Regions from separate parts of the Vibrio phycocola genome, predicted to be linked through region 1. Evidence: predicted binding sites of a transcription regulator. Region 1 holds the regulator's gene; the other holds the start of a gene.

Region 1 (5,676 bases):
CATTTTGGCAATGGCTTCAAGAGCACTTTTTCTCCATCGATTTTACGTTAGCCGATTACTTAACGGGGATAGGTCACAAAGGGTTTATTGCTGATCTGATGCCTAAAGCACCGATATATATCAATTTGCTCAGCTCTGAAGCGCAAGCGGTTGTTGCACAAGTCCATGAGAATACTAAGCCTGCATTAAAGCTATTGGAAAGAGAGGGGTTCTGCTGTCGGGGGTATGTGGATATTTTTGATGCAGGCCCCACAGTAGAATGCGATATTAATAATATCGAATCGGTTCGGCATTCAGAGGTGGCAAACATCTCAGTGTGTGATCAACTCGATAGTGCTTCTCCTCAACTTCAAACTATGCTTATTAGTAATACCTTGTTCCAAGATTTTAGGGCAACAATGGCTTCCGCGGTTTATGACCAGAGTCGGAACACGATTTTCCTATCTGCTCGAGTAGCTAAGGCGTTGCTAGTGTCCGGCGGTGATCCCGTCCGCTTTATTATTCAAGACCCAATAATAGGGGGTGATAAATGACACATTTTATTGCTGGAGAATGGTTAGAAGGGGAAGGTGGTTTCTTTGAGTCACACAAACCTTATGATGGTAGGACTGTTTGGTCTGGTTACAGTGCTAGTGACCATCAAGTAGAGTGCGCATGTCGAGCCGCTCGTTTGGCTTTTTATGAATGGAAAACGAAGGACTTTAAAGAACGAGAACAAGTCGTATTGAAATTTGCTGAGCTTGTCGAATGCAACGCTGATTTACTCGCGCAAACCATTTCTGAAGAAACAGGAAAGCCTCTCTGGGAAACGAAAGGAGAAGTTGCGGCGACCAAGGGTAAGATACCAATATCAATTCAAGCTTACCATGAACGCAGTGGAGATAAATACCGAGAGAACGACGAGCAGCGTTTCGTGTTACGTCATCGGCCTTTGGGTGTCATGGCTGTTTTTGGCCCTTATAACTTTCCTTGTCATCTCCCGAATGGTCATATTGTACCCGCACTTTTAGCGGGGAACTGTGTGGTATTAAAACCTTCAGAGCAAACCCCGAAATGTGCTGAAATTATGGTGACATTATGGCAACAGGCGGGTCTTCCTGACGGTGTTCTGAATTTGGTTCAAGGTGGTAGCGATACTGGTATTGCACTAGCAAAAATGAAGCAGATAGATGGTTTGCTTTTTACTGGAAGTGCTTCAACAGGCCATACTCTTCATCGACAGTTTGCGGGACAGCCAGAAAAAATGCTTGCCCTCGAAATGGGGGGAAATAACCCTTTGGTGGTGAGTTCACATTTTGGTGATATCGATGCAGCCGTTTACACCATTATTCAATCTGCATTTATTAGTTCAGGCCAAAGGTGTACTTGTGCGCGACGTCTATATATCCCCGATTGTGAGGGAGGAGACGCGTTATTGACGCGTTTAATAGAGGTTGTTGAAGCTCTCGATATAGACCAGCCGTTTGCAGTCCCCGCTCCATTTATGGGGCCATTGATTTCTGCTCAAGCTGCAGACCATGTTATCGAGATACAAAAAAACTTAGTGAGCTTGGGCGCAAAAATACTTGTTATTGCACAGCGCAAAGAACATGCTTTTGTTACGCCAGCTATTTTAGATGTGAGCAATATCGTAGATCTGCCTGATGAAGAGTGTTTTGGCCCTTTGTTGCAAGTCATTCGGTATAGTAGCTTAGAAGCCGCGGTAGAGATGGCAAACGATACTCAATTTGGGCTTTCTGCAGGCTTAATTTCAACCCAGCATAGTGAGTGGCATTATTTTGTCGATCACATTCGTGCGGGAATTGTGAATCTAAATCGTCAATTAACTGGAGCCAGCAGTGACGCGCCATTTGGTGGGCCAGGAGCGTCTGGCAATTTAAGACCAAGTGCCTATTATGCGGCTGACTATTGTGCTTATCCTATGGCATCTATTGAAGGGGAGCAGCTAGAGCTCCCAACAGTATGTTCGCCGGGGATTCATCTCTAGTTCACTATTAAGGAAGCACTATGACACCTGAACAACTGTTTTCTTACCTATGGCAGGATTATGCTTCTCGCCTTTGTCCTTCAGCTCAGAGAATAAAGGATCTATTGCAAGAAGAGAGTGAGTTGATTAACGATCATATCGCTCTAAGGACTTTTAATATAGAGCCACTCGGACTTGAGACGTTAGCTTCTCAATTTGAAAAGCTAGGCTATAAAGTAGGGGGAGAATATCGATTTGAGGCAAAAAAATTAAGGGCTAAGCACTATGAGCATTCCAATTCTGATTTGCCAAAAGTATTTATTAGCGAACTTTTGGTTGAAGAACTGTCCACCCCAGCTCAAAAAGTCATTCATAGCTTAATCGCACAAGTCGATTCACACTACTTCTCTGGACCCGACTTTCTTTACGCCGGACGTCCATGGTCACTCTCTATTGAACAGTATCACCTTTTATCGGAAGAAAGCGAATATGCGGCTTGGGTTGCTGCGCACGGCTATGGCGCGAACCATTTTACGGTCAGTGTGAATCAATTGAATCGATTCGAGCAAGTCAAAAACGTTAATCAGTACCTAAGACAACATGACTTCGCAATCAATGAGTCTGGTGGAGAAGTGAAGGGAACACCAGAATTGATGCTGGAACAATCCTCCACCATGGCCGATATTGTGGAGGTTTCCTTGATAGAGACAGAGCTTCGCTTACCAGGAGGTTTTTATGAATTCGCTAAACGTTATCCTACCGATAGTGGTGTGTTATACAGTGGTTTTGTCGAAGCATCGGCGAATAAAATTTTTGAAAGTACCGATCGACGTCTTTAACTGGACACGTATCGTCCACCAAGCAAATAAAAAACCACTTCAAGTTGAAGTGGTTTTTCAATTTAAAGACTGAAAACTGGAAGTTTAACGCGTTCCGTAAACGACGATAGTTTTACCGTGCGCTGAAATCAGGTTTTGCTCTTCAAGCATTTTCAGGATTCGGCCAACAGTTTCACGTGAACAGCCAACAATTTGTCCAATCTCTTGACGAGTGATTTTGATTTGCATTCCGTCAGGGTGTGTCATTGCGTCAGGTTGTTTTGCTAAGTTCAATAGCGTTTGAGCAATACGACCAGTCACATCCAAGAACGCAAGATCACCTACTTTACGGCTAGTCACGTGTAAACGGCGAGCCATTTGTGAAGAGAGGCGCATCAAAATATCTGGATTGACCTGGATAAGCTGACGGAATTTTTTAAATGAGATTTCAGCGACTTCACATGGCGACTTTGCTCTAACCCAAGCGGTACGCTCTTGATCATCTTCAAATAAACCAAGTTCACCGATAAAGTCACCCTGATTTAGATAAGAGAGAATCATCTCTTTACCTTCTTCATCTTTAATCAGTACTGCGACAGAACCTTTTACGATGTAGTAAAGAGTTTCCGCCTTTTCACCTGCGTGAATCAAAGTACTTTTTGATGGGTATTTATGAATATGACAGTGTGAAAGAAACCACTCTAACGTTGGATCTGTTTGAGGTTTACCTAGAACCATAATATCTCTCTTCCTATGCAGGGTATACTTGCTGTTTCGTGTAGTAGCTATGCCCAATTGCGATAATTCTACTCTAAGAGTTGGAGAAAACGCGCAAGGTATTTTCTAATTCTGAATTAAATAATATCCTTTTTCGGGCTCAATTTCTTGATTTTAATCGTGTGACACGTGCAAATTTCTACGCAAAAGTGTGCACATGGTCACGCTATTGGAAGTAAATTAAAGGAACGCTGTTCGATTAACGGCGTATTAACCTTTTATTTATGTGATAGCCGTCAGCCAATTTTTCCCGTTTCAATCAGTTGTTGCAAAATAGGTCTAACAATGAGTTCCATTGAAAAACTCATCTTTCCTCCAGGGACAACGATGGTGTCTTGGCTAGACATAAACGATCCATCAATCATGGCGAGTAAGTAAGGGTAATCGACCTGCTTAATTCCTTGCAGACGAATAACCACAAAGCTCTCATCCAAGCTGGGAATATCTCGAGCACTCAATGGGTCGGATGTATCGACCGTTGGCACTCGCTGAAAGTTAATGTGAGTACGTGAGAATTGTGGTGTCATATAGTTGAGGTAATCATCCATAGAACGAACGATCGAATCCGTTACCGCTTCTTTTGAGTGGCCTCGATCTCGCGTGTCTCGTACAAATTTTTGAATCCATTCCAAGTTGACGATCGGAACCATCCCGATCAAAAAATCGACATGTTGCGCGACATTAACGGGGCCATCAATTATGCCCCCATGGAGACCTTCGTAAAAAAGGAGGTCGCTATCTTGAGGTAAATCTTGCCAAGGTGTAAACGTCCCTGGTGTTAGGTTATATGGGACTGCCTCGTCAAATGTATGTAGGTAACGGCGTACTTTTCCTGTTCCACTTTTACCGTATTCATCGAAAAACGACTCTAATAGAGGAAAGTCATTGGCTTCAGAACCAAAATAACTAATATGGCGACCTTGTTCACGAGCTCTCCGGATTTCAATATCCATTTCGGGGCGAGTGAAACGATGAAAACTATCACCCTCAACCCAAGCTGGATTAATGTTCATCCCATTGAAGAGTTTGCGAAATGCTTCTGAGGTTGTGGTTGTACCTGCTCCCGAAGAACCAGTAACAGCAATAATTGGATGCTTTGCGGACATGACTTTCCCTGTCTATTTTTACTTTCTTTAACGCCACTATAGCACGAAATATTCTTTCGATGATTACAGCAGAAATGGATTAGCGCAATTTAGGGTGGATCTGAATATCGATACTTTCATGAAGCTCTGAGTAAACGATTACCGCATCATTTTTACTAAGAAGTGACTTAACTTGTTCTATTTTGGTGGTTAAATCAATTTCACTATTGCCGTAATCGGTGCCTTCACGAAGGACAAATTCTTGGATCAGCGTGTTCAGGGTGTCTGGCGCTATTTCTTGCCATGGAACGATCATCGCAAATTTCCTGATTCTTAATGTTGAGTTGCGCCTATTTTATGTCTATTTACTCGAATTGCGAAATGCATTACCTGATATTGATGAAGATTTGTTGTACGGAAGAAGAATCGGCCTCAGTTTAGGTTTCGTTATTTATTAGGACGGCTCAATAAAAGAGGCGGATAAATGGGTGGCATTAAGTCGCTGACAATACGTAGATACAAGATTTGGTGTTGTGGTGGGTTTTGAATTTAAGATGTTAAATTGATCGACTAGATCAGCCTGCTGACGCTTTTCTAATTCTAATTCAAACTTCAATGTCTTTTGATATAAGTTGTCGGTCAGAGAAGGTTTTAGGGATTGTCTTAGTTGACGGTAATGATTGATTAAGCCGTCAGTGTTGTCTGTTGCCTTTATTAATGTTTCCAACTCATCATTATTAATGCTGAGTTTGTGTAGATCGAGATACTTGAGAAGAAGCAATGTATTTACATTTCCTCCAAATTGATTTTGGAGGGTTAAACACGCTTCTTTCACTCCCGTAGCAGCATAATATGACAAACTGAATTGCCAGAGTTGTTCCGTCATTAGAGTGTGAGAAGCCGGTGTTTTTCTCATTATTGGTGAAACTCTTGTTCTAATAGTTCAAGCTCTTCCTGTTGCTCCATCCAGGTTACTTCAATTTTCTCAAGTTCGGATTTTGCGCTGGCTTGAGTAGCGATTAGGTCTGTT
Region 2 (5,676 bases), on a different contig from region 1:
GCTGTGTGGTGATTAAGCTGGCAGAGCGAATCTGTAATTTACGGGAAGTCAAAGACGAGCCAGATGAGGTTCGTCGCCAAGCGGCAAAAGAGTGCGCCAATATCTATTCACCATTGGCAAACCGTCTGGGTATAGGGCAACTTAAATGGGAAATGGAAGATTACGCTTTTCGCTATCAGCAGCCGGATACCTATAAACAGATCGCGAAACAGCTTTCCGAACGTCGTGTTGTTCGCGAGCAATATATTAAGAATTTTGTCGATAATCTTCGTGCTGAAATGAGCTCATGCAGTATTAATGCGGATGTTAGTGGGCGACCTAAACACATCTACAGTATTTGGCGAAAAATGCAGAAGAAAAACCTCGCATTTGATGAGCTATTTGATGTGCGAGCGGTACGGATTATTGCCGACAAACTACAGGATTGTTATGCGGCACTTGGCGTCGTTCATACTCAATTTAAGCACTTGCCTCAAGAGTTTGATGATTATGTTGCTAATCCGAAACCTAACGGATATCAATCAATTCATACAGTGATCCTCGGGCCAGAAGGCAAGACTATCGAGATTCAGATTCGTACCAAACAAATGCACGAGGATTCTGAACTCGGTGTTGCAGCTCACTGGAAATATAAAGAAGGTAAATCGGTTGGTCGTAGTGGCTACGATGAGAAAATTGCATGGCTACGTAAACTGCTCGATTGGCAAGAAGAGATGTCAGATTCTGGCGAGATGCTAGATGAGTTACGCAGCCAAGTATTTGATGACCGAGTTTATGCCTTTACTCCGCGAGGTGATGTGGTTGATCTGCCAATGGGCGCGACCCCGTTGGACTTTGCGTATCATATTCACTCAGAAGTTGGGCACCGTTGTATTGGCGCGAAAGTGGGCGGGCGTATAGTGCCATTTACCCATAAGCTAGCCATGGGGGATCAAGTTGAAATCATCACGACAAAAGAAGCGAATCCATCACGAGATTGGTTGAATCCTGCAACAGGTTTTGTTCACTCAGGACGTGCTCGTGCCAAAATTAATGCCTGGTTTAGAAAACAGAGCCGAGAGAAAAACCTTGAGGCAGGCAAAGAGATTTTAGAAGCAGAACTGCAAAAGATCGGCGCAACACTGAAAGATGCAACAGATTATGCCCTGAAGCGCTTCAATGTAAATTCTCCTGAAGAGTTGTATGTCGGCGTTGGTAGTGGTGATTTACGCATCAACCAAGTACTGAATCACATTAATGCTCTAGTGAATAAGCCGACTGCTGAAGAAGAAGACAAACTCGCACTGGAAAAACTCAAAATTTCAGAAACGAAAACTTCGAGCACAGCTAAAACCAGTAAAGATGCGGTTGTGGTTCAAGGCGTAGATAACCTAATGAATCATATCGCACGTTGCTGTCGTCCAATTCCTGGAGATGAAATTAAAGGCTACATTACTCAAGGGCGTGGTATATCGGTCCACCGCAGTGATTGTGAGCAACTTGAAGAACTTCGACACCATGCACCAGAACGAATTATCGATACGGTTTGGGGGGCGGGAGTTGGTGGCACCTATATTCTGACGATTCGCGTCGAGGCAATGGAAAGAACAGGTCTATTGAAAGACATAACTAGCTTATTGGCCAATGAAAAAGTTAAAGTCGCCAGTATGAAAAGTCGTAGTGATTATAAACGACAAATGATTTTTATGGATTTTGATTTGGAATTAACCAGTGTAGAAATATTGTCTCGCATCCAAGGGAAAATTGAACAAACTAAGGATGTTTTATCCGTTAAACGATTGGGTTAATCAAGACCTATGGTTAAGACAAGTCAATTAAGGGAAGTCGATGTCGCATCCGATTGAAAAACTGCAAGAAATAATGGCGCAATTAAGAGATCCAGAAAATGGCTGCCCATGGGATAAAAAGCAGAGCTTTGAAACCATCGTTCCTCACACAATCGAAGAAACCTATGAAGTTGTCGACGCCATTTACAACAAAGATTACGCGAACTTAAAAGAAGAGCTTGGCGACTTTGTGTTTCAAGCCATTTTCTACAGCCAATTAGCACAAGAAAAAGGGCTGTTTGATTTCTCAGATGTGATCGATGAAGTCAATGCAAAGTTGATTCGTCGTCACCCTCATGTTTTTGGTGATCAAACTTTTGGAAGTGATGAAGAGATCAATGCCAATTGGGACAAAGTTAAAGCCGAAGAAAAGTTACAAAAACAAGAGAGTGACAAGGTCGACTCTATTTTTGATTCCATCCCACAATCACTTCCCGCATTAAGCAAAGCGAATAAACTGCAAAAGCGTGCCGCAAAGTATGGATTCGATTGGGATTCTATAGGCCCTGTGGTAGCGAAGGTTGAGGAAGAGATTGAAGAAGTGATGGATGAAGCTCTGCAAGTCAATATTGACCAAGACAAGTTAGAAGAAGAGTTGGGCGATATGATGTTTGCTATGGTGAATATGGTTCGTCATTTGGGCCACGATCCTGAAGCTGCATTAACCAAAGCTAACTTGAAGTTTATGCGCCGTTTTCATCAAATTGAACAAAAAGTTGCGCATAATAACGCTAAGCTTACCGATTACAATCTAAGTGAATTGGATGGCATGTGGGATGAAGTAAAGCGTGAAGAGAAAGTCCGGAAATAAAATGATCATATCAATGTGGTAAAACAGAGCTAGATCAGTTGTTTACTACATAGAGCAAGTCATTACATCAAATTTTGCTTTCAGAACTAAATCTGTTGAATTGATTTGAAGCAAAAAAGAAAACAGAAGAGTGTGATAAGTTTCACGTTGTGGCGGTTAAGGGGTTCTGGTATATTTGCTTCCCGTCCAGATGAACTCATTTCCCTCATTCAACCAACTTCAGGTTAAACATGACGACAAATTATATTTTTGTTACTGGCGGGGTAGTATCCTCCCTTGGTAAAGGTATTGCAGCAGCATCCTTAGCAGCGATTTTAGAAGCTCGCGGCATTAAAGTGACTATGATGAAGCTGGATCCGTATATTAACGTTGATCCAGGTACCATGAGTCCAACTCAGCATGGTGAAGTTTTTGTCACTGAAGATGGTGCTGAAACCGATCTCGACTTAGGTCACTATGAGCGTTTTATTCGCACCAAAATGACGAAACGGAATAACTTTACTGCAGGTCGTGTTTACGCAGACGTCCTTCGTAAAGAGCGCCGTGGCGATTACTTAGGTGCGACGATTCAGGTTATTCCTCATATTACTAACGCGATTAAAGATCGTGTTATCGCTGGCTCTGAAGGTCATGATATTGCTATCGTTGAAGTTGGCGGTACGGTTGGTGATATCGAATCACTGCCTTTTATGGAAGCAATTCGTCAGCTAGCGGTTGAATTAGGTCGTGAACGTGCAATGTTTATGCATTTGACACTGGTTCCTTATTTAGCGGCTGCAGGTGAAGTAAAAACCAAACCAACGCAACATTCAGTGAAAGAGCTATTATCAATCGGTATTCAGCCAGACATTCTTGTATGTCGTTCAGATCGTGTTATTCCGGCTAACGAACGTAAGAAAATTGCACTATTCTGTAATGTTCAAGAGAAAGCGGTTATTTCAATGAAGGATGTAGATTCAATCTACAAAATTCCTCAGTTAATTAAATCGCAAGGCTTGGACGATATTGTTTGTACGCGTTTTGGACTGGATGCTCCAGAAGCTGATTTGTCTGAATGGGAACAGGTTATTTACGAAGAAGCTAACCCAACAGGTGAAGTAACCATCGGAATGGTGGGTAAATACATCGAACTTCCAGATGCATATAAATCGGTGAATGAAGCCCTAATTCATGCGGGCCTTAAGAATCGATTGAGTGTGACGATTCGTTATGTTGATTCGCAAGACCTTGAAAATAAGGGAACAGAAGTATTAGGTGAATTGGATGCGATTCTCGTTCCTGGTGGGTTTGGAGACCGTGGGGTTGAAGGTAAAATTTTAGCGGCGCAATATGCTCGTGAAAATGGAGTGCCATATTTAGGCATCTGTTTAGGGATGCAGGTAGCACTTATTGAATACGCTCGTAATGTCGCAGGATTAGAAGGGGCAAATTCAACCGAATTTGATAAAGAATCGAAATATCCAGTGGTTGGTTTGATCACTGAGTGGATTGATTCAGATGGTGCGGTAGAAGCACGTTCTGAGCAATCGGATTTAGGCGGTACAATGCGTTTAGGTTCTCAGCTATGTCACGTAGAAAAAGGGACAAAAGCTCATGAGCTCTATGGAAGTGAAACGATTCACGAACGTCATCGTCACCGCTATGAAGTAAATAATGTTCTTCGTCCACAAATTGAAAAGGCTGGTCTTAAAGTCTCAGGGCTTTCAGCGGACAAGAAATTGGTAGAAGTCATTGAGAATCCAAACCACCCGTGGTTTGTTGCGGCTCAATTCCACCCAGAATTTACTTCAACTCCACGCGATGGCCATCCGCTATTCGCTGGATTTGTTAAAGCTGCTGGTGAATATCAGCGCTCAGAATAGTGAAAAGTTCTAAAAGGACCCGGGTAGTTGTATTTGTAACAGCTACCTTTAAATTTGATATTTAATTTCAAAATGAGAGGAAACATTAATGTCTAAGATCGTTAAAGTTCTAGGTCGTGAAATCATCGACTCACGTGGTAACCCAACTGTTGAAGCTGAAGTACACCTAGAAGGCGGTTTCGTCGGTATGGCTGCTGCTCCATCTGGCGCATCTACTGGTTCTCGCGAAGCTCTTGAGCTACGTGACGGTGACAAAGCACGTTTCCTAGGTAAAGGTGTTCTTAAAGCAGTTGCTGCTGTAAACGGCGACATCGCTGAAGCATTACTTGGTAAAGATGCAAAAGATCAAGCAGCTGTTGACCAAGTTATGATTGACCTAGATGGTACTGAAAACAAGAATAAGTTTGGTGCAAACGCAATCCTAGCAGTTTCTCTAGCAAACGCTAAAGCTGCAGCTGCTGCGAAAGGCATGCCTTTATACGAGCACATCGCTGAGCTTAACGGTACAGCTGGCGTATTCTCTATGCCTCTTCCAATGATGAACATCATCAATGGTGGTGAGCACGCTGATAACAACGTTGATATCCAAGAATTCATGATTCAACCAGTTGGCGCTTCTACTCTTAAAGAAGGTCTACGTATCGGTGCTGAAGTATTCCACAACCTAGCTAAAGTACTTAAAGCTAAAGGTCTAAGCACTGCTGTTGGTGATGAAGGTGGTTTCGCTCCAAACCTTGAGTCTAACGCTGCTGCACTAGCTGCAATCAAAGAAGCTGTAGAAGCGGCTGGTTACGTTCTAGGTAAAGACGTTACTCTAGCAATGGACTGTGCTGCATCTGAGTTCTACGACAAAGAAGCTGGCAACTACAACATGAAAGGCGAAGGTAAAGTATTCTCTTCTGAAGAATTCAACTTCTACCTACAAGGTCTTGCTAACGATTATCCAATCGTTTCTATCGAAGACGGTCTTGACGAGTCAGATTGGGATGGTTTCAAACACCAGACTGAACTTCTAGGTGACAAACTACAACTTGTTGGTGACGATCTATTCGTAACTAACACTAAGATCCTAGCTCAAGGTATCGAGAAAGGCGTAGCGAACTCTATCCTAATCAAGTTCAACCAAATCGGTTCTTTAACTGAAACTCTAGCAGCAATCAAAATGGCGAAAGATGCA

What was found. Region 1 encodes CRP, which controls carbon source genes, mostly activating them, when cyclic AMP is high. Its sites were predicted from a motif close to TGTGANNNNNNTCACA; they were not measured.
Region 2: the regulator CRP is predicted to act here: its motif matches at 2,769-2,784, upstream of ACXJY6_RS14495 (CTP synthase).

What each region holds. Positions count from the first base shown of each region.
Region 1 is NZ_JBTAMQ010000009.1:98,644-104,319, reverse strand. It holds gene astA (arginine N-succinyltransferase) at 1-533, shown strand, start outside; gene astD (succinylglutamate-semialdehyde dehydrogenase) at 530-1,987, shown strand; gene ACXJY6_RS13415 (DUF1338 domain-containing protein) at 2,008-2,805, shown strand; gene crp (cAMP-activated global transcriptional regulator CRP) at 2,890-3,522, opposite strand; gene ACXJY6_RS13405 (phosphoribulokinase) at 3,798-4,667, opposite strand; gene ACXJY6_RS13400 (YheU family protein) at 4,747-4,962, opposite strand; gene ACXJY6_RS13395 (TIGR02444 family protein) at 5,101-5,562, opposite strand; gene ACXJY6_RS13390 (ABC transporter ATP-binding protein) at 5,562-5,676, opposite strand, start outside.
Region 2 is NZ_JBTAMQ010000010.1:95,613-101,288, forward strand. It holds gene relA (GTP diphosphokinase) at 1-1,787, shown strand, start outside; gene mazG (nucleoside triphosphate pyrophosphohydrolase) at 1,828-2,637, shown strand; gene ACXJY6_RS14495 (CTP synthase) at 2,868-4,499, shown strand; gene eno (phosphopyruvate hydratase) at 4,588-5,676, shown strand, end outside.